Regions from separate parts of the Caniella muris genome, predicted to be linked through region 2. Evidence: predicted binding sites of a transcription regulator. Region 2 holds the regulator's gene; the other holds the start of a gene.
What was found. Region 2 encodes NrdR, which represses ribonucleotide reductase genes. Its sites were predicted from a motif close to AAACACNATATATNGTGTTT; they were not measured.
Positions count from the first base shown of each region.

Region 1: a site for NrdR is predicted at 4,529-4,548, ahead of nrdD (anaerobic ribonucleoside-triphosphate reductase). Genes of this name have one in related genera too.

Region 1 is NZ_CALPCK010000001.1:591,787-602,107, forward strand. Features, by position in the region: gene preA (NAD-dependent dihydropyrimidine dehydrogenase subunit PreA) at 1-67, opposite strand, end outside; gene NFR49_RS02690 (FAD-dependent oxidoreductase) at 70-1,314, opposite strand; gene nrdG (anaerobic ribonucleoside-triphosphate reductase activating protein) at 1,467-2,036, opposite strand; gene nrdD (anaerobic ribonucleoside-triphosphate reductase) at 2,106-4,328, opposite strand; gene trpS (tryptophan--tRNA ligase) at 4,811-5,860, shown strand; gene NFR49_RS02710 (YfcC family protein) at 6,019-7,599, opposite strand; gene NFR49_RS02715 (aminotransferase class I/II-fold pyridoxal phosphate-dependent enzyme) at 8,090-9,220, opposite strand; gene NFR49_RS02720 (basic amino acid/polyamine antiporter) at 9,354-10,321, opposite strand, start outside.
Region 2 is NZ_CALPCK010000001.1:362,638-372,958, reverse strand. Features, by position in the region: gene NFR49_RS01640 (AzlC family ABC transporter permease) at 1-18, shown strand, start outside; gene NFR49_RS01635 (AzlD domain-containing protein) at 18-344, shown strand; gene NFR49_RS01630 (FAD-dependent oxidoreductase) at 602-2,014, shown strand; gene NFR49_RS01625 (ClC family H(+)/Cl(-) exchange transporter) at 2,011-3,633, opposite strand; gene NFR49_RS01620 (NAD(P)/FAD-dependent oxidoreductase) at 3,678-4,616, opposite strand; gene NFR49_RS01615 (uracil-xanthine permease family protein) at 4,776-6,059, opposite strand; gene NFR49_RS01610 (NCS2 family permease) at 6,139-7,491, opposite strand; gene dut (dUTP diphosphatase) at 7,562-8,011, opposite strand; gene nrdR (transcriptional regulator NrdR) at 8,004-8,456, opposite strand; gene lexA (transcriptional repressor LexA) at 8,693-9,361, shown strand; gene NFR49_RS01590 (heparan-alpha-glucosaminide N-acetyltransferase) at 9,406-10,125, shown strand; gene hflX (GTPase HflX) at 10,122-10,321, opposite strand, start outside.

The DNA of each region.
Region 1 (10,321 bases), 230 kb from region 2:
AGGAGAGGCAGAACGGGTTCTGGAAGTGGACGCCGAGGAAGTCGACGGAGAGGTCGCGACTCGCCATGGTCACTCGCCCCCTTTCTCGAGCATGCCGTCGATGGCGGCGGCCGCTATCTTTCCCTTGCGCACGGCCCACACCACGGTCTTGTCGCCGGCCATGAGGTCGCCGGTCACGAAGACGCGCGGCACCGACGTCGCGGGGCCTCCCCCGACCACCTCGTTGCCGTCGAGCTCGAGCTCGAGGTCGAGACCGAGGACGTCGGCGCGCTGGCCCACGGCGAGGATCACGAGGTCGGCCCTGACGGTGAGCCCGGCGTCGATGATGCGGTGCCTGAACGTCACGGCGCCGCCGTCGGCGGCCACGGGGGCGTAGCCGTCCACGATGGTCACGCCGGCCCCGCGGGCGCCGGCGAGCTCCTCCTCGGAGGCGAGGAACGCGTCGGACTCCTCCCAGGCGACGTCGGTGACGGTGTGGACGCCCAGGCGCCTGAGCGTCGTGGAGACGTCCATGGCGACGTCGCCGCCGCCGATGACGAGCACGTTGTCGGGCAGCGTCACCTCGCCCCCGGCCGCCCTCACACGGGCGAGGAAGTCCACGGCGAGCTCCACGGCGGGGTCGCCCTCGAAGATGGGGAGCATCTTGCCGGCCGAGAGGCCCACGTCCACGAGCAGGGCGTCGTGGTCCTCCAGGAGCCCCTGGCAGGTGACGGCGCAGCCGGCGCCCACCCGCACGCCCGTGTGGACCCTGGCGCCGAGGCGCTCGACGCGGGAGACGGCGGCGGCCACGACGTCGTCGGGCAGGCGGTAGGCCGGGATGCCGTGGGCGAGCATGCCGCCCGCCACGGCGTCGCGCTCGTAGATGTCCACGGCGTGGCCCATCCCGCGGAGCGTCGCGGCGGCCTGCAGGGCGCCGGGGCCGGAGCCCACGACGGCCACGGAGCGGCCCGTGTCGGGGCCGGCCTCGAGGACCTCCATGGAGAGGGCCGCGGCGAAGTCGGTGGCGTAGCGCTGGAGCCCCTTGATGTCGATGGGGCGGTCCACCTCGGCGCGGGTGCACCGGCGCTCGCAGTAGCGCTCGGTGGGGCACACCCGCGCGCAGATGTCGCCCAGGGCGTTGTTGACGAGGATGGTCGCGGCGGCGCCCTCGTCGTTGAGGAGGCGGATGCTGCGGATGAAGCGGCCTGGGTCGGTGCCCGCCGGGCAGTCGGCGCTGCACGGCGCGTCCTCGCACAGCAGGCACCGGCTCGCCTCCTCCATGGCGGTCGAGGGAGTGTAGGCGCGGCGCCACTCCGTCTCGTAGGGACAGTCCATGGGTCTCCTTCCGATGGGTCGACACGGCAAAGCGGCCTTGCGGCCTTGCAGGTCGATGCCCAGAAAGGCAACCCGGCACCGCACGGCCCCCGCGAGAGGGGCCGCCCAATCGGTAAATGGTTTTGCAATGTATTTAAGGGAGTTTCCCGCCCCTAGAGGTGCAGCTCCTGGCGGCCCATGGAGTGCTGGGCGAACACCGGGTCGTCCTCCCAGAGCACCGTGCGGCCGGCCTCGAGGCTCCGGGGCACGTCGATGATGCGCTGGTTCTGCGAGCCGCGGAACCTCAGGGTGATGTCCTTGAGCTCCTGGACGAACGGCCCGTCCACGAGCACGTCCACGGACCGCAGGAGCCGCTCGGTGACCTCGGTGTGCCGGGGCGAGGCGGGGTCGAGGAGCTCGTCGAGGACGTCGCCCGTGTAGACCCACACGTCCTTGCCCGGGCACTCGGCGCGGACCCGCTCGAGGAAGGGCGCGAGCGCCCGCTGGTTGGACGGCTCCATGGGCTCCCCCCCGAGCACGGACAGACCCGCAATATAAGAGGGGGCGAGGGAGTCGATGACCTCCCGCTGCAGCGCCTCGTCGAAGGCGTCGCCGTAGGAGAAGTCCCAGGCCACCTCGTTGAAGCAGCCGGGGCAGCGGTGGGTGCAGCCGGAGACGAACAGGCTCGTCCGCACACCGGTGCCGTTGGCGATGTCGCAGTACTTGACGTTGGCGCAGTTCATGGGACCTCGATGGAAGGGCGGGCCGCCCCGTGGGGCGGCCCGGTCGGCGGTGACGGGTATGGGGCCGGCCTAGAGGTGCAGGACGCGGTCGCGGATCTCCTCGGTGCGGCCCTGGTTCCAGAACTGCGTGCCGATGTAGCCGCAGGTGCGCCGGGCGACGTTGAGGGTGGTCTGGTCGCGGTTGCCGCAATGCGGGCACTCCCACACGAGCTTGCCGTCGTCCTCCACGATCCTGACCTCCCCGTCGAACCCGCAGACCTGGCAGTAGTCGCTCTTGGTGTTGAGCTCGGCGTACATGATGTTGTCGTAGATGAAGCGCAGCACGCTCATGACCGCCTCGAGGTTGTCCTGCATGTCGGGGACCTCGACGTAGGAGATGGCGCCGCCCGGGGAGAGGCGCTGGAACTCGCTCTCGAAGCGCAGCTTGGTGAAGGCGTCGATCTGCTCGGTCACGTGCACGTGGTAGCTGTTGGTGATGTAGCCGTGGTCGGTGACGCCGGGGACGACGCCGAAGCGGCGCTGGAGGCACTTGGCGAACTTGTAGGTGGTGGACTCCAGGGGCGTGCCGTAGAGGGAGAAGTCGATGTCCGTGGCGGCCTTCCACTCGGCGCACTTGTCGTTCATGTGCTGCATGACGGCCAGGGCGAACGGCGTGGCCTCGGCGTCGGTGTGGCTGTGGCCGGTCATGTAGCGCACGCACTCGTAGAGGCCGGCGTAGCCGAGGCTGATGGTGGAGTAGCCGCCGAAGAGCAGCGGGTCGATGACCTCGCCCTTGGGCAGGCGGGCCAGGGCGCCGTACTGCCAGAGGATGGGCGCCGCGTCCGAGAGCGTGCCCTTGAGGCGGTTATGGCGGCACATGAGGGCGCGGTAGCAGAGCTCCAGGCGCTCGTCGAAGATGCGCCAGAACTCCTCCATGTCGCCGCCGCTGGAAAGGGCGACGTCCGGGAGGTTGATGGTGACCACGCCCTGGTTGAAGCGGCCGTAGTACTTGGGCCTGCCCGGCTCGTAGTTGCCGGCGTTGGCCACGTTGCCGTAGCCGTTGCCGGAGCGGTCGGGCGTGAGGAAGGAGCGGCAGCCCATGCAGGTGTAGACGTCGCCCTCGCCCTCGACCTCGCCGGCGGAGAGCTTGAGCTTGCGCATCATCTTCTCGGAGATGTAGTCGGGCACCATGCGCTTGGCGGTGCACTTGGCCGCGAGCTGGGTGAGGTAGTAGTACTTCTGGCCGGGCTCGAGGTTGTCCTCCTCCAGCACGTAGATGAGCTTGGGGAAGGCGGGGGTGACCCAGACGCCGGCCTCGTTCTTGACGCCCTCGTAGCGCTGGCGGAGGGTCTCCTCGATGATGAGGGCGAGGTCGTGCTTCTCCTGGGCGTCGCGGGCCTCGTTGAGGTACATGAAGACCGTGACGAAGGGCGCCTGGCCGTTGGTGGTCATGAGGGTGACCACCTGGTACTGGATGGTCTGGACGCCGCGGCGGATCTCGTCGAGGAGGCGCTCCTCGACGATGCGGCCCACCTGCTCCTCCTCGGGCTCGATGCCGAGCTCCTCGAGCTCGCGCACGAAGTCGCGGCGGATGCGCCGGCGCGAGACGTCCACGAAGGGCGCGAGGTGCGTGAGGGAGATGGACTGGCCGCCGTACTGGCTGGAGGCCACCTGGGCGATGATCTGGGTGGCGATGTTGCAGGCCGTGGAGAAGGAGTGCGGCTTCTCGATGAGGGTGCCGCTGATCACGGTGCCGTTCTGCAGCATGTCCTCGAGGTTGACGAGGTCGCAGTTGTGCATGTGCTGCGCGTAGTAGTCGGCGTCGTGGAAGTGGATGATGCCCTCGTCGTGGGCCTCCACCACCTCGCGCGGCAGCAGGATGCGGTTGGCGAGGTCCTTGGACACCTCGCCGGCCATGTAGTCGCGCTGCACGGAGTTGACCGTGGGGTTCTTGTTGGAGTTCTCCTGCTTGACGTCCTCGTTGTTGCACTCGATGAGCGAGAGGATGCGCTCGTCGGTGGTGTTGGAGGTGCGCTTGAGGCTCTGGACGTAGCGGTAGGTGATGTAGTTGCGGGCCACCGAGAAGGCGCCCTTGGCCATGATCTGGTCCTCCACCATGTCCTGGACCTCTTCCACCGTCACGGTGTGGCCACAGGCCTCGCACTCGGCCTCGACGGCGGTGGCGGCGTCGTCGATCTGGGCCTCGGTGAGCCGCACGGGCTCCGGGACGGTCACGTTGGCCCCCCGGATGGCGTTGACGATCTTTGCGACGTCGAAGGTCGCCTCGGACCCGTTGCGCTTGATGATCTTCATTGGGACTCTCCTTGGGCCGTGCGGGTTGACGGTGGACCACATCATCTTGTGGTTGAATTCGAGGTGTCGCCGCGGTCCCACGACCGCGGCGACACCTATGATACGGAGGCCCCGGCACGAGGAACAGACTTGACATCGGTCGTGTGTAGTGGTGTGCAAAAGTCCCCTGAACAACAATCCCTAGAAGTGTAGATACCAAAAACCACAATATGTGGTGTATGACAACCATAGGCCCATTGGAGGGACAATCAGGGGGTTCACGGGGCGCGCGTTTGGCCGAGAGCGAAACGCCCAGCTCCAGGGCCCTCCCCACGCCCCGTGGGGCAAAGCCGGGAACCCCGAGTAAGACACAAGATGTTGTGTCCCGTGGTGGGCGGCGGTCCCGCCGTGGCCGGACGGGCGCCCCCGCCGGGTCCGGCACCGGGTAGTATAAGGAGGTTGCAGACGCGCCCCGCCGCCGGGGCACAACCAAAGGAGGAACCATGGCAAACGAGGAGAGCTTCGCCGAGGCGCAGAGGCGGTCCGACGCCATGTGGAAATCCCTTGGAGAGGACGGTGGCGCCCACACCCTCCTCTCGGGCGACCGCCCCACGGGCCGCCTGCACCTGGGCCACTACTTCGGCACCGTGCGCGAGCGCGTTCGGCTCCAGGAGATGGGCGTCAACACCAACATCCTCATCGCCGACTACCAGGTGATCACGGACCGCGACACCACGGCCCACATCACCGAGTACGCCTACGACATGGTCCTCGACTACCTCGCCGTGGGGATCGACCCCGAGCGGGCCACGATCTTCTGCCACTCGGCCGTGCCGGCGCTCAACCAGCTCATGCTGCCGTTCCTCTCCCTCGTGAGCGAGAGCGAGCTCCTGCGCAACCCCACGGTCAAGGCCGAGCAGGAGGCCTCGGGCCACGCCCTCACCGGCCTGCTCCTCACCTACCCCGTGCACCAGGCCTGCGACATCCTGTTCTGCAAGGCCGACTGCGTCCCCGTGGGAAAGGACCAGCTCCCCCACATCGAGCTCACCCGCAACATCGCCCGGCGCTTCAACGAGCGCTACGGCAAGGTGTTCCCCATGCCCGTGGGCCTGCTGTCCGACACCCCGCTCCTCCCGGGCCTCGACGGCCGCAAGATGTCCAAGAGCTACGGCAACTCCATCGCCATCTCCATGACCGCCGAGGAGACCGCCAAGCTCATCCGCAAGTCCAAGACCGACTCGGAGCGCACCATCACCTTCGACCCGGAGAACCGCCCCGGCGTCTCGGCCCTCATCACCACGGCCTCCGTCATGACCGGCCGCGACCCGGAGGAGATCGCCGACTCCATCGGCGACGCCGGCGCCGGCGCCCTCAAGCGCTACGTCACCGAGGTCGTGGACGACTACATGGCCCCCATCCGCGAGCGCCGCGCCGCCTTCGCCGCCCAGCCCGGCCTCGTGCGCGAGATCCTCCACGAGGGCAACCGCCGCGCCAACGAGGTCGCCGACGAGACCCTCGCCCAGGTGCGCGAGGCCATGGGCATGGTCTACTAGGGACACCCCCGCCCCCTGCGGCCGCCGCCCTGCAGCTGCCGTCCCCGGTCGACCCCGTCGACACCCCGCGCCCCACGGAAAGGGCCCCGCCGCACACTCGGTGCGGCGGGGCCCTTCTTCGGACCTTCCGTGGTTGCGGGTCCCGATGGCGCCTTGCGCTAGGCGGGCACCACCATGCAGGCCACCGTCACGATGACGACGAGGACCACGAAGAGGATCACGAGCAGCTTGGTGGCGAACTTCAGCCAGGTGGAGTACTCCACGCGGGCCAGGGCCAGGCCGCCCATGATGGCGCCGCAGGTGGGCGTGAACAGGTTCACGAAGCCGTTGGCGCTGGAGTAGATCTGCACCATGACCTCGGGCGAGAAGCCCAGCTCCACAGCCAGCGGGCCCATGATGGGCATGGACACGGTGGCCATGCCGGAGCTCGACGGGATGAGGAAGGACAGGAGCACGTAGAGGATGAAGGACAGGGGCGCGAAGACGATGGCGCTCATGCCCTTGAGGCCGGCGGCGGCGGAGGCCAGGATCCAGTTGGAGAGGCCGGTGACGTCCATGAGGACGGAGACGCCGCGGGCGAGGGCGATGACGAGCACGACGCCCATCATGTCGCCGGCGCCGGCGATGAAGGTGTCCACGAGCTCGCGCTCGGAGAGACCGGCCACGATGCCGATGACGATGGCCATGATCAGGAACCAGGCCGTGGCCTCGGCGAAGTACCACTGGCCGAGGGGGGTGCCGGTGAGGAAGGCGGACCAGCCGAGGGAGGTGGTGGTCTCGGTGGTCACCGTGGCGTCGGGCTCGGTGTTGAACACGAGGTCGCCGTCGATGCCGCCGTCGCCCCAGGCGGCCACGATCTCCTCGCCGGTGATGGGGGCGGTGACCTCCTCGGAGGCGTAGCCGGCGTTGAAGGCGTCGACGTTGAGGTCCTCCCAGGGGATGAAGCCGATGATCATGACGACGAAGGTGACGGCGAAGAGCACCAGGACGGCCTTCTGGCGGCCGGTGATGGCCTTGGCCTCGGCCACGGCCTTGGCGGCGCTGCCGTACTCCTTCTCGGCGGCCTCGATCTCGTGGCCGGTGAGGATGGAGCGGCCGGTGTCGGCCTTGACCTTCTTGGCGTAGTTGTACACGAACACGATCGAGATGACGTCGGCCACGACCATGAGGATGAGGCCGAGGACGATGATGATCGTCTGGTCGACCGGGATGCCGATGGAGGTCAGGGTGGCGGAGGCGACGCCCGTGGCGAACGGGTTCACCGTGGAGCCGAGGACGCCGCAGCCGGCGCCGAGCAGCACCATGGCCGCGCCCACGAGCACGTCGGTGCCGGCGGCCATCATGGTGGCGGCCAGCAGGGCGTAGAAGCCCACGGACTCCTCGCAGAAGCCGTAGGTGGTGCCCATGATCGAGAAGATGACCATGAGGATGGGGATGAGCTTGAGCTCGTTGCCGCCCATGGCACGCACCAGGGTGGAGATGCCGGCGTTAAGGGCGCCGGAGCGCTCGACGATGGCGAGGAAGCCGCCGAGCACCATGACGAACAGGCAGACGTCGACGGCGTCGACGAAGCCCTCGGCCGGGGCCATCAGCACGTCGCCTAGGGTGGCGCCGGTGATGTCCGGAATCGCCATGGACATGGCGATGGAGATGAGGGCCACCACGATCAGGATGATGAAGAGGATCGTGTAAGAAGAGAGCATCTCCCGCTTCTTCTTAGGCTTTGTCATATCTGACATGCCTTGGGTCTCCTTTCCTCGTTGGAGGCGGACCCTCGTGGGACGCGCCCCGTCCGGGGCTCCCGAGAAGCCCCACTCCTAACGATTCGGGACCCATTTTATACATATGAATATTCCCTTAAGACCAAGAACAGAGAATCCGTGGCGCAGATGCCGTTTACTGGTACTTTAGTGCCGTTCGCGGAAACCAAGCTGTAATGCGCGGAGCTCCCCCCGTTATTGCAGTTAAACGGACCTCTAACATATATTTATGCGTATGGTTTATTGATTTCTCTATCTCCCGCCCCGGGACGCCGACCGCCCGGAATCACCGGCGGCCCCGTGCCGCCTTGTCATAAATTAATTATCCTATGCAGCATCCGCTAAATCTTATACGCCGCAATCGATGAATCGCACCTTCTGTGCAATATGCTGAAAAGAAGCTGGTGCCATATGCAGCCACACCGCCCCGGCCCCGGTGGCGGGGCGCACCGTGACGCGGGGCGCCGGGTCAGTCGAGCCCCTCGAGGGCCCGGCCGAGGAGGTCCAGGCCGCGCCCGAGCTCCCCCTCGGGGCAGCAGTAGCCGAGCCGCACCCCGCCCGGCATGTCGAAGCAGCCGCCGGGGACGAGCAGGAGGCCGTGACGGTCGAGGAGGTCCAGGCAGAACGTCTCGTCGTCGAGGCCGTCGGGGAGGTCGAGCGACAGGTAGGCCACGGGCACGCCGTCGGGGGCGCACCACGAGGCCCGGGGCGTGCGCCCCAGCCACTCCCCCACCGCCCGCGCCCGGGCCCGCACGATGGCGCGGTTGCGGGCCAGCACCTCGTCGGCGTGCTCGAGCACCAGGGTGGCCAGGAGGTCGTTGCCCACGCCCGCGCAGATGAGGGAGTAGTCGCGCAGGGCCCGGATGCGCGCGGCCACCTCCGGCGGCGCCACGACCCACCCTGCGCGGAGCCCCGGCGCCGAGAACGACTTCGAGAGCGAGTTGGTGACCACGGCCCGCTCGTAGACGTCCAGCATGGAGACGTAGCCACGGTCCTGGGCCACCGGCAGGTAGACCTCGTCGGAGAGCACGTAGGCGCCCACGGTGCGGGCGATGTCGGCCACGGCCTCGAGCTCCTCCCTGCCGAGGAGCGCGCCCGTGGGGTTGGCCGCGTTGTTGATGCAGATGAGCCTGGTCCCCGGCCTCACGAGGCGCTCGAGGGCCTCGACGGGCGCCGTCCAACGGGTGCCGTCGCACTCCAGGCGCCAGAGGTCCACCGTGGCGCCGAGGGCGCGGGGGATGTCCCGGAGCGGCTGGTAGGTGGGCCACTCGCACACCACGTGGTCGCCGGGCCCCACGAGGGAGACGACGGCGTCGCGGTTGGCGCCCGTGGCACCGTTCTCCTGGAGGACGAGGGAGGGGTCCATCTCGCGGCCGTAGAGCCGCGAGACGGCGGCCTTGAACGCCGGGGAGCCCTCGATCCAGCCGTAGTCCAGGCGGGCGTCCGCGAGGGCGGCGCCTATGCGCGCCCCTCCCTCGCCGTCGAGGGCGGCGAGCTCCCGGTAGCCCATGGCGGTGACGGACGACTGGGCGATGTCCACCGAGGCCCGCCGCTCATGGCGGTTGAGCCAGACCTCGTTGGCGATGGGCGTGACCTCCATGACGCACCCCCTCGGAACGCGTTTCGGGCCGACCGGCCGTGGGGCCAGTATACGGTGCCACGCCAAAGAGAGGGCGCCGGGCCCTGCGAGGGGGACCCGGCGCCCGGTCAGACGGCCTTGGGGGCCGTGGGGCCTAGAAGGCGATGAGGCCCATGGCCACGAGCACGACGGCCACGATGCCGGCGGCCACCACGAGGGCCATGACGCACTTCTCGGCCGGCGTGAACGCCTGCTCGCCGTGCTCCTTGCGACCGGCGATGTAGACGAAGATGCCGGGGATGTAGCCCACGCAGGTGAGCAGCAGGAACGTCCAGCCGTTGAGCAGCGTGCCCACCACGAGGAAGACCGTGGCGACAAGGCCGCAGACGGCCTGGCCGGTCTGCTTGGCGGCGAAGGAGACCTTCATGTTGAAGGCGGACGCCAGCGCCCACGTGACGACGATGGCCACGGTGCAGAGGGAGAACGCGAAGTTGTAGGCGTCCTCGGTGAAGATCAGTGTGACGAGGAACAGCTGGGTGCAGACGCCCACGACGACGAGCGAGAACTGCGGGGCACCCTTGGAGTTGAGCTCGCCCCACTTGGCCGGCAGGAGCCTGTGGCTGGCCATGAGCTGGGTGGTCTCGGCGGGCAGGATGGTGAACGACAGCCAGGAGCCGGCCACCGACACGATCATGGCGACGGTGATGAAGGCGCCGCCCCAACCGGGGGCCATGGAGTCGAACACGTAGATCATGGCCGGCTTGGGCAGGGCCGCGATCTCGTTGTAGGGCATGTAGCCGAACGGCAGCACCGAGACGCCGATGTAGATGACGAGCAGCGCGACGAGACCGATGACCGTGGCCCTGCCGGCGTCGGCCTTGGACTTGGCGCGGCTGGAGATGACCGAGGCGCCCTCGATGCCGATGAAGCACCAGAACATGATCATCATGCAGTTGACGATCTGGTCGGGGATCGTGCCAAGGTCGGTGGCGCCGGCCGCGCCCATGGCCGCCAGGTTGTCCTGGACGGTGCCCCAGAAGTCGGCGGTGAACACGCCGGCGTTGAACATGACGAGCGCGAACACGATGAACAGGCCGAGGGCCGCCACCTTGGCCACCATGA
Region 2 (10,321 bases):
GAGGGAGGTGGGTCGTAGTGGACGTCGCGCTCTTCTGGCCCCTCTACGCCATCATCCTCGCCACCATGCTCGTCTGCCGGTGCGTCCCCATGTTCGTCCTCGGCTCGCGCGAGCTCTCACCCCGTGTGCGTCAGGCTTTGGAGACGATCCCCGTGGCAGCGTTTGCGGCCCTCGTGGCGAACGACCTCTTCCGGCCCGACCTCTGGGCGCAGGGGCCGGCGGCCTGCGCGGTGCCGCTCCTGTCCGCAGCCGCCGTGGCGCTCTGCGCGGTGCGCACGCGGTCCTTGGCGCTCTGCGCCGCCGTCGGCGTGGCCGCGTACCTTGCGTTGAGTTTCGTGCTCTAGGGTGGGTGCCTTCGGGTGGGTGACGGCGCGCGTCTGGGGCCCACGGGCCGAGGGGGGGGTCGCGGGTCCGCGGGGAGCGGTTCGTATCCCTCTACTTTACATAACATATATTATCCGAGATTGAGGGGGAGTGACGGACCGCTGCTGGAGGGCTCCTCGGCCGGCTGCCGCCACCGGCTGCTACCATGGTGTGTCCCAGTCCCGGGTCGTGCCGCCAGAACCGCCGCGGGTCGCGTCCCACGTGAACGGAGGCCTGTATGGACCGCATCTCCCGCGACGTCTGCGTCGTCGGGTCCGGCATCGCCGGGCTCTGCGCCGCCACCGCCGCCGCCGAGGCAGGCGCCTCGGTTACCCTCGTCTGCCAAGGGGCTCTCTGCTCGGGCTCTAGCTTTGCCGGCACCACGTGGGGCCTCGGCATGGTGGGCCCCCGAACCCCCGCGCCCGAGGACGTGGAGGCCTTCGTCCGCGCCGTCCAGGGGCCCGGCGGCTCCAAGGCCCGGGACGCCTACGTGCGCGCCCTCGGCAACGGGTTCCATGGGGCCCTGGAGCGGTTCCGGGCCATGGGCGCCGTCATCGAGGATGTCGAGCCGGGCCACGGGGACGACCGCGCCTACGTGCCGTGCTTCGGCTCCGAGGTCCAGGACTGGCACGGTTTCCACGCCCTCGCCTCGGTCCAGGGGCTCCGTAACCAGTTATGTAAAGCTGAGGTCGACGTCACCCACCACGCGGAGGTCGTCTCCCTGCTCCACGACCCCGCGGACGGCGCGGTGGCCGGCGTCCTGGCCCTCGTCGGGCCGCAGTCGTCGCCGCTCGTGGTGCGCGCCGGGGCCACCGTGCTCGCCACCGGCGGCGCCGCCGCGGCCCTCTCCCCCACCCTCGCGAGCCCCCTTGCCCGCGGGACCGGTCTCGTCATGGCCACAGACGAGGGTGCTACCTGCGGAAACCTCGGATACGGGCAGGTCATGGCCGGTATCCTGACCAAGGGACGTCCCGCCGTCTTCAACGAGAAGGTGTGGGGCCTCACGAGGCTCGTCAAGGACGGCAGGGACGTCTTCGACCTCGCCGGGGTCTCCCCCGCCCGGGCTCGGGAGGCCCTGGAGGCGCATTCCTGGCACGGCCCCTACTCGCGGCAGCGGGTCTCCCGCCTCGTGGAGGAGTCGGTCGCGGCCGTCGGCGGGACGTGCGAGGCCGTCGTCGATCGCCCCGAGGGCGAGGTCCAGCCCTTCGTCGCCACCTATATGGACTGGCTCGAGGAGACCCACGGCCTCTCGTGGGGCGAGCCCATGCCCCTGGCCCTCTTCCATCAGGCCTCCAACGGCGGCGTCCGCTGCGACGTCGACGGCTGGACCCGCGTGCCGGGCCTCTACGCGGCCGGCGAGGTCGCCCCCGTCTTCGCCGTCGACCGGCTCGGCGGTATCGCGAGCGCCACCGCCATGGTGTTCGGCCTCGCGGCCGGGGGCGCCGCGGCAAGGAGTGCCGCGACGCGGCGCCAAGAGGGTCGTGACCTGTGCTTCCGCGGCGAGGACGGCGCGCCGCAGGCGGTATCGTCCTTGGAGGGGCTCTCCCCGGACGGTGCCGCCGCCCTCGGAGGGGCGCTTGCCGGACGGCTCCGCACCGGTGCCCACGACCTCGTGCGCGCCGCCATGGACGAGGCGGGCTCCCCCTTCTAACCCGCGTCCCCGCCGGGTCCCCCCGTCGGCCCCGCGTCGGGCGGCGCGGGCTCGCCCGTGCCCCTGAGAAGGTCGCGGATGCGGTCGTGGAGCTCGGGGGCGAGGTCCGAGTCCATGACGAAGAGCACCTGGTCCGCCGCCTCCAGGGTGAGGTCGGCGGTGGGCACGACCCGGCGCCCGCAGCGCTCGACGACGGCCGCCACGCAGCCGGCCGGGAGCGGCAGGTCGGCGAGGCGCCTCCCCTCGGCGGGGGACCCGAACGCCACGCAGACTGCCTCCGTGAGCACCGACCTCCCGTGCACGGGGGACCCGCAGTCGCAGCGGGCCCCCACCAGGGGCTGCAGCAGGTGCTCGTAGTAGCCCTCGGTCTTGGTGAGGTTGGCGACCACATAGGCCACGAGGGAGACGAGGGAGAGCGACAGCAGTGCCGAGAAGCTGCCGGTGAGCTCGAACACGAGGAGGCAGCCGGTCACGGGGGCGTGGATGACGCCGGCGAAGAGCCCGGCGATCCCCAGGAGCATGAAGTTGTTGACGTAGGCCGGGTCCATGGCGAAGACGGCCACGGCGCCGCGGCCGAACAGGGCGCCTGCGAGCGCGCCCATGGCCACGAGCGGGTAGAGGGTGCCGCCCGGGGTGCCGGAGCTGGCCGAGGCGTCGGTGAGCAGGTACTTCCCCAGGAGCAGCCCCGCGATGGCCAGCGTGGGCCGGCTCGAGACGTGCTTGAGGAGCCCGAGGATGGCGTCGCCCCCGCCCAGGAGCTCGGGGACCGTGAAGGCCCCGACGGCGGCCAGGGCGAACGGCACGGCGTACCGGGTGCCCGGCGCGTGCCTCCGGATGCGGCCGTAGAGCCGGGTGCCGAGGAACATGCCGCGGTTGTGGCAGGCGCCGAGCAACCCGAGGAACAGTCCCTGGAGCATCACGATCCCGTAGGTGACGTGCGGGAGGTCCCGGGCGAAGCCGATCGGGATGAGGGGGCCCGTGCCGAGGAACTGGTTGACGACGTAGACGGCGGCCACAGCGGACGACATCGTGCCGATGACGAGCGGTGCCGAGAACGACTTGTGGACCTCCTCCACGGCGAACATGACGCCGGTGAGCGGGGCCTGGAACGCCGCGGCCATGCCGGCTCCCGAGCCGCAGGTGACGAGGAGGCGGCGCTCCCCCTCCGTGGAGCCGGCGGCGCGCGCCACGGCGGTGCCGCAGAGGCCGCCGAGCATGACCGAGGGACCCTCGCGCCCGAGGGAGAGGCCGCCCATGGCGCAGAGCACACCCTCGGAGAACTTGGCCGCCATGGTGCGCGCCCAGGGGATCTGCAGGCGCCCGAGGGCGTCGGCCTCGATCTGGGGGATGCCGGACCCCGAGCTCGTGGGCGCCCAGCGCACGAGGGCGGTGACGGCGGCCCAGAGGACGGCCATGACCGCGACCCACCCGGCGACCGCCAGGGGGTTCCCGGTCGCCGCAGCGGTGACGGAGCGCATGGTGCCGTCCGCGAGGTTGAGGGCGAGCCGGAAGAGGCCCACGACGACCCCGGCGCCGAGACCCACCGCGGCGCCCCCGACGACCATATGCACTTGGAGGCGTCGGGAGAGCCGCAGCGCCACGGGGTTGATCTGCTTCACGGGTTAGGACCTCGACGGGGATGGTTGTCCTCCCCAGTCTAGGACTAGATGACGAGGTTGCCCAGGAACAGGGCCGCGCTGTTGGCGGCGACGGCCCCGTCGGCCGCCGCGGTCACGACCTGGCGCAGGGGCGTCTGGCGCACGTCGCCCGCAACGAAGAGCCCCGGCGTGGAGGTGGACATGTCGGCGCCGGTGACGACCTCGCCGTTCCCGTTGAGCTCGGCGAGCCCCTCGACGAGCCTCGAGGCGGGCACGGTGCCGATGAACACGAAGACGCCGAACGTGCCGGCGCCGTGCTCCACGCGCTCGAGCTCCCCGGTCTCGGTGTCGCGCAGGGTGATGGACTCGGGCAGGCCGTCGCCCTCGAGCTTTGCGATGGCGCAGCGGTAGCGGATCTCGACCTTGGGGTTGAGCTCCACGCGCTCGACCAGGGAGGCCTGGGCGCGGAGGTGGTCCTTGCGCACGACCATGACGACCTTGGAGCAGATGCGCGAGAGGAAGTCGGCCTCCTCGCAGGCGGTGTTGCCGCCGCCCACGACGTAGGTGACCTTGTCGCGGTAGAACATGCCGTCGCAGGTGGCGCAGTAGGAGACACCGCGGCCGCGGAACTCCTCCTCGCCCTCGAAGCCCGCGGGGCGCGGGGTGCCGCCCGTGGCGAGGACCACGGCGCGGGACTGGTAGGTGTCGGACGCGCCCTCGACGAGGAACAGCTGCGTCTCGGGGTCGTAGGCGAGGCCGTGGACGGTGTCCTGGGCGAAGGCGGCGCCCAGGTGCTCGGCGTGGTCGTGCATGCGGATGCCCAGGTCGAAGCCAGAGACGTTCTCGATGCCGGGGTAGTTGTCCACGAGGTCGGACTGCGAGATCTGCCCGCCCCAGCTGCCGGACTCGACGGTCACGGCGTCGACGGCGGCACGGTTTGCGTAGATGGCGGCGGTGAGGCCGGCGGGGCCACCGCCGACCACGGTGAGGTCGTGATAGACCATGGTTCGTCTCCTCCCCTTGGGAAGCGTCGTGTTCTCTGCCGATACCTACCCGGCGGCGCCCGATCCTTTCCCCTCCTGCGCACGGTGTGAACGGCCGGAGGCCCGCCGCCCCCTGACGGGACGACGGGCCTCCGGCACGGGCGGACGGCGCGGGGCCGCCTAGGTCTCCTCGATGTACTCGGGCTCGGCGCTGTCCTGCGCGGAGACCTTGGGGAGGATGAGGTTCAGCAGGATGCCCACGATGGCGCTGGCGGCCATGCCGGGGATGGTGTAGTCGCCCACGGGGATGGAGTAGCCGCCGCACTCCATGCCCACGCCGAGGACGATGGTGACCGCGGCGATCATGAGGTTGCGGTTCTCGCCGAAGTCGATGTTGTTGGTCACGAGCATGCGCAGGCCGTTGCTGGCGATGAGGCCGAAGAGCAGGAGGCTCACGCCGCCCATGACGGGGGTGGGGATGCTCATGATGAGGGCCTCGAGCTTGGGGCAGAAGCCGCCCACGATGAAGGCGAAGCCGGCCGCGTACCAGAAGATCTGGGTGGCGTAGACGCGGGTCACGCTCATGACGCCGATGTTCTCGGCGTAGGTGGTGGCAGGGGGGCTGCCGATGAGGCCCGCGATGCACGTGGCGATGCCGTCGCCGGCGAGGGAGCGCGGGAGCATGGGGACGAAGTCCTCGCCCACGACCTCGGAGACCACGAGCAGGTGGCCGATGTGCTCGATGACCACCACGAGGGCCACAGGCGCGATGAGGGCGATGGCCACGGGGTCGATCACCGGGTGGTTCTGGAAGCTGGGCAGCCCCACCCAGGCCGCGTCCATGACCGGGGCGAAGTCGACGAGGCCGAAGAGCGCGGCGAGGACGTAGCCCACGACGATGGCCAGGAGCACCGGGATGGTGCCGATGAGGCCCTTCATGGACGAGAAGCCGACGGCGGCGAACAGCGTCACGCCGGCGACGAGGGTGCCGACGGCGTTGAAGCCGTCACCCGAGGAGTTGAGCGCCATGTTCACGGCCGTGGCCGAGAGGCCGATGCCGATCACGACGATGATGGACGCGATGAGCACCGGCGGGAGGATGCGGTCGATCCACGCGGTGCCGGCGAGCTTGATGATGCCCGCCACGGCCAGGAACACGAGGCCCGCGCAGAAGATGCCCGAGAGCGCCGCGTCGAGGCCCTGGGTGGCCCCCACGGCCACGATGGGGCTGATGAACGCGAACGAGCTGCCCAGGTAGCTGGGGATCTTGTTCTTGGTCATGAGCAGGTAGCACACCGTGCCGATGCCCGAGCACATGATGGCCACGCTCGGGTGGAGCCCGGTGAGGATGGGGACCAGCACCGTCGAGCCGAACATCGACATCATGTGCTGGATGCCCAGGGGGATCGCCTGGGCCACGGGCACGTGGTCGGAGACCCCGATCACCTCTCTCTGCCTTGCCATACCTCTCCTTTCGTGAGAAAAGCGGGCCCGGTGTGCTTCCCGGACCCGCTTGAATCCGGACCTGTGAGTTCGGACGGGGCTATGAGATGAGGAACGAGACCAGGAAGGCCGCAGCCGCCACCCACATGAGCGGCTTCACCTTCTTGACGTTGCCGGTGGCGACGGAGACCACCACGTAGGTGATGAAGCCGAGGCCGATGCCGGTGGAGATGGAGTAGGTCAGCGGGATGCCGATGACGGTGACGAACGCGGGCAGGCCGTCGAGCTTGCTGGTCCAGTCGATGAACTTGACCTGGTCCATCATCAGGTAGCCCACGAGCACGAGGGCGCCGGCGGTGGCCGGGGTGCTCACGACGGCGATGAGCGGCGAGAAGAAGGCCGCGACGATGAAGAGCACGCCGGTGGTCACAGAGGTGAGACCGGTGCGGCCGCCGTCCGCGGCGCCGGAGGCGGACTCCACGAACGTGGTGATGGACGAGGCGCCCATGAGGCCGCCCGCCGCCGCGGCGGCGGAGTCGACCAGGAGGATCGGGCGGATGTCCTCCACCCTGCCGTCCTTCGTGAGGAAGTCGCCCTGCTTGGCGACGGCGAAGGCCGTGCCCATGGTGTCGAAGAAGTCGCTCATCATGAGGGAGAACACGAACATGAGGAGCACGGGGCTCATGACCACCTTGGCGATGCCCATGACGCCCTGCTCGTCGACCATGAAGGGCGCGCCGAAGGTGGAGAAGTCCAGGGCCGAGACTATGCCCGAGGGCATGGCGGTGACGCCCAGCGGGATGCCCGCGACCACGGCGATGAGGATGCCGATGAGGATCTCGCCCGGCACCTTCAGGCAGTAGAGCACGAAGGTGGAGAAGATGGCGATCATGCCCACGATGTAGGCGGGGTCCGTGACGGCGCCCATGGTGATGAGCGTGGACTCGTCGTTGACGACGATGGCGCCGTTGATGAGGCCGATGAGGGCGATGAAGATGCCCAGGCCGGCTGCGATGGCGTGGCGAAGCGAGGCGGGGATGGCGTCCATGATGGCCTCGCGCAGGCCGCAGAGCACGAGGGCGAGGATGAGGATGCCCTCGATGAACACGACGGCCATGGCGGCGTGCCAGTCTCCGTTGCACAGGCCCGTGAGCGTGAACGCGACGACGGCGTTGATGCCCATGCCCGACGCGCAGGCCAGGGGGCGGTTGGCGAAGATGCCCATGAGGATGGTCATGACACCCGCGCCGATGCAGGTGGCCGTGACGCCGGCGCCCATGGGGATGCCGGCGGCCGACAGCAGCGCCGGGTTGACGGCGATGATGTAGGCCATGGCCAGGAAGGTGGTGACGCCTGCCCGAAGCTCGGTGCCTACGGACGAGCCTCTCTCCCCCATGTGGAAGAAAGACTCAAGGGCACCCTGTCCCCCGGTCGTCCCGAAGGATTTTTCCATGCGATTGTCCTCTCGATCTCTCGTCTTCACCGGGCCGCTCCCTCACGGCGCCGGCCTATGTGCCAGGTGCCTAGGAGGCGCCGCTGGAACCGAAGCCGCCCGCCCCGCGGTCCGTCTCGTCGAGTTCCCCCACCTCGACGAGGGACACGGTGGGCACGCGCTGGATGACGAGCTGGGCGATGCGCTCGCCGCGCTCGATGGAGATGGGGGTCTCGGGGTCGAGGTTGACCGCGCAGACCTTGAGCTCCCCGCGGTAGTGGGAGTCGATGAGGCCGGGCGTGTTGGCCATGGAGAGGCCGCGCTTGAGCGCCATGCCGCTGCGGGGCTGGACGAAGCCGGCGTAGCCCTCGGGGATGGCCACGGCGAGCCCCGTGCCGACGAGCCTGCGCTCGAGGGGCGCAAGGACGACGTCCTCGTTGGAACGGAGGTCGAGCCCGGCGTCGCCCTCGTAGGCGTAGGACGGGAGCTCGACCGTGGGGTCGATGCGCTTGATGGGGACGACGACGGGGGTGTCACTCATCGGCGAGCCTCCTAAGCTCCTCGCTGAACTCATCGATGTCCTTGAAGTCGCGGTAGACCGACGCGAACCTCACGTAGGCGACGCGGTCGATGTCGCGGAGCCTCACGAGCACCATCTCGCCGAGGTCGCCGCTGGCCACCTCGGACACGCCGCGGTCGCGCAGGCCGTTCTCGACGCCGTCGATGAGGGCGTCGAGCTGGGCCACGTCGAGGTCGCGCTTGACGGTGGCGGCCACGAGGCCGCGCATGACCTTCTGACGGTCGAAGGGCTCGCGACGGCCGTCACGCTTGACGACCACGAGGGGGAGCTCCTCGCGGCGCTCGTAGGTGGTGAAACGGGTGCCGCACCGCACGCACTCGCGTCGCCTCCTGATGGCCTCGTTGCTCTCCGAGGGCCTGGAGTCGACGACCTTGGACTCGTCGCAGCCGCATGTTGGGCAGTGCATGGCATCCCTTCCTTGCCGCGGGGGCGACCGCACGGCGGTACCCGGCCACCGAAAGATAGCACGCGGGCTCCATGGACACTCCACGGTCTCATCACATGGAGAGGAGCCTGTAACAGTGTGTATGAGGACGGGGGCGTTGTAAAGGAGGGGCATCGCCGTTCCCCGAACAGATGTTTTTGACCGAACGTCCGTTTGCTATGATGGTGGCCACGACCGTACCGACCGTCGGAGGTCCCATGACCCGTCCCAAGCTCAGCCACCGTGTGCAGATGATCTACGACTACCTCGTGGAGTACTGCCACGACCACGGCTACCCGCCCTCGGTCCGCGAGATCGGCGACGCCGTGGGCCTCAAGTCGCCGAGCACGGTCCACATGCACCTCCAGACGCTCGAGCAGAAGGGCCTCATCCGGAGGACCGCCAACAAGTCGCGCACCATCGAGCTCGTGGACTGCCACGGGCCGTCGCGCCAGGCGGTGGAGGACGGCGGCGCCACGCTCGCCCAGGTGGACATCGACATGGACTCCTCCACGCTCCGCCTCCCCCTGGTGGGCCGCGTCGCGGCGGGCGTCCCCATCCTGGCCGAGCAGAACGTCGAGGAGAGCTTCACGCTCCCCACGGGCATCGTGGGCGACAACTGCTCCTTCATGCTCCGCGTCAAGGGCGACTCCATGATCAACGCCGGCATCTTCGACGGCGACTACCTCGTGGTGCGTGAGACCTCGGACGCCGTGAACGGCGAGATCGTCGTGGCCCTCGTGGGCGACGGCGCCACGGTCAAGACGTTCTACCGCGAGAGGGACCGCTGCAGGCTCCAGCCGGAGAACGACGCCATGGAGCCCATCTACGTGGAGAACCCCCGCATCCTCGGCCGGGTGACCGCGCTCCTCCGCACCATCTCGTGACCGCGCCCTCCCCTGCCGGCCCCTGGGAGCACCCCGTCGGTCGCGTGCGGCTCTTCGACGCCGTGCGCGGCTTCTCCGTCGTGTCGATGGTGCTCTTCCATCTCTGCTACGACCTCGTCTTCATCGAGGGGGTCGACGTCGCGTGGTTCGCGCCGCCGCTGCAGGACGTCTGGCGGGCGTCCATCAGCTGGACGTTCCTCCTCGTGTCGGGGTGGATGTGCAGCTTCTCCCACGACAACCTCACGCGCTCGCTGCGCTACCTCGCCGTGGCGCTCGCCATCTTCGCGGCCACGTCCCTGGCGGCCGTGGACGACCCCGTCAGCTTCGGCATCATATTCTGCATAGGCGCCGCCACGCTCGTGGACGCCCTGCTCGAGCACGCCCACCTGGAGCCGCGTGGGCTCCCGTGCGCCGCGGCGCTCCTCGCGCTCTTCCTGCTGACCCTCGGCGTCCCCTCGCGGGAGCTGGGCGTCGGCCCATGGGAGGTGGCGCTCCCCGCCGGCTGGTACGCCCACCCGGGCCTCGCGTGGCTCGGCCTGCCTTCGCCGGGGTTCGTGTCGGGAGACTACTACCCCCTCGTGCCCTTCGCCCTCATGTACGGCGTGGGCGTGGCCGTGGGGCGCTGGTTCGCGCCGCGCGGGTACCCGCGACGGCTCCTCGCGGCGCGGTGCGCCCCCCTCGAGTGGGTGGGGCGCCACGCCCTCCCCATCTACGTGGCGCACCAGCCCCTGCTGCTCGCCGTCCTCGCGCTCCTCGGCGTCTAGGCGTCCTGGGCCGGGTCGTCGGCCCGGTAGGGCTCCAGCGATCCCGCCAGGCGCGGGGGGACCTTGGCCGTGACGAGCAGGCCGCCGTCCACGTAGGTCTCGCGGACCACCTGCCCGCGCTCGTGCACCATCTTCATGAGCAGACCCTTGTCGTAGGGCACGAGCGCCGTCACGGTGACGTCGCCCTCGGAGGCCT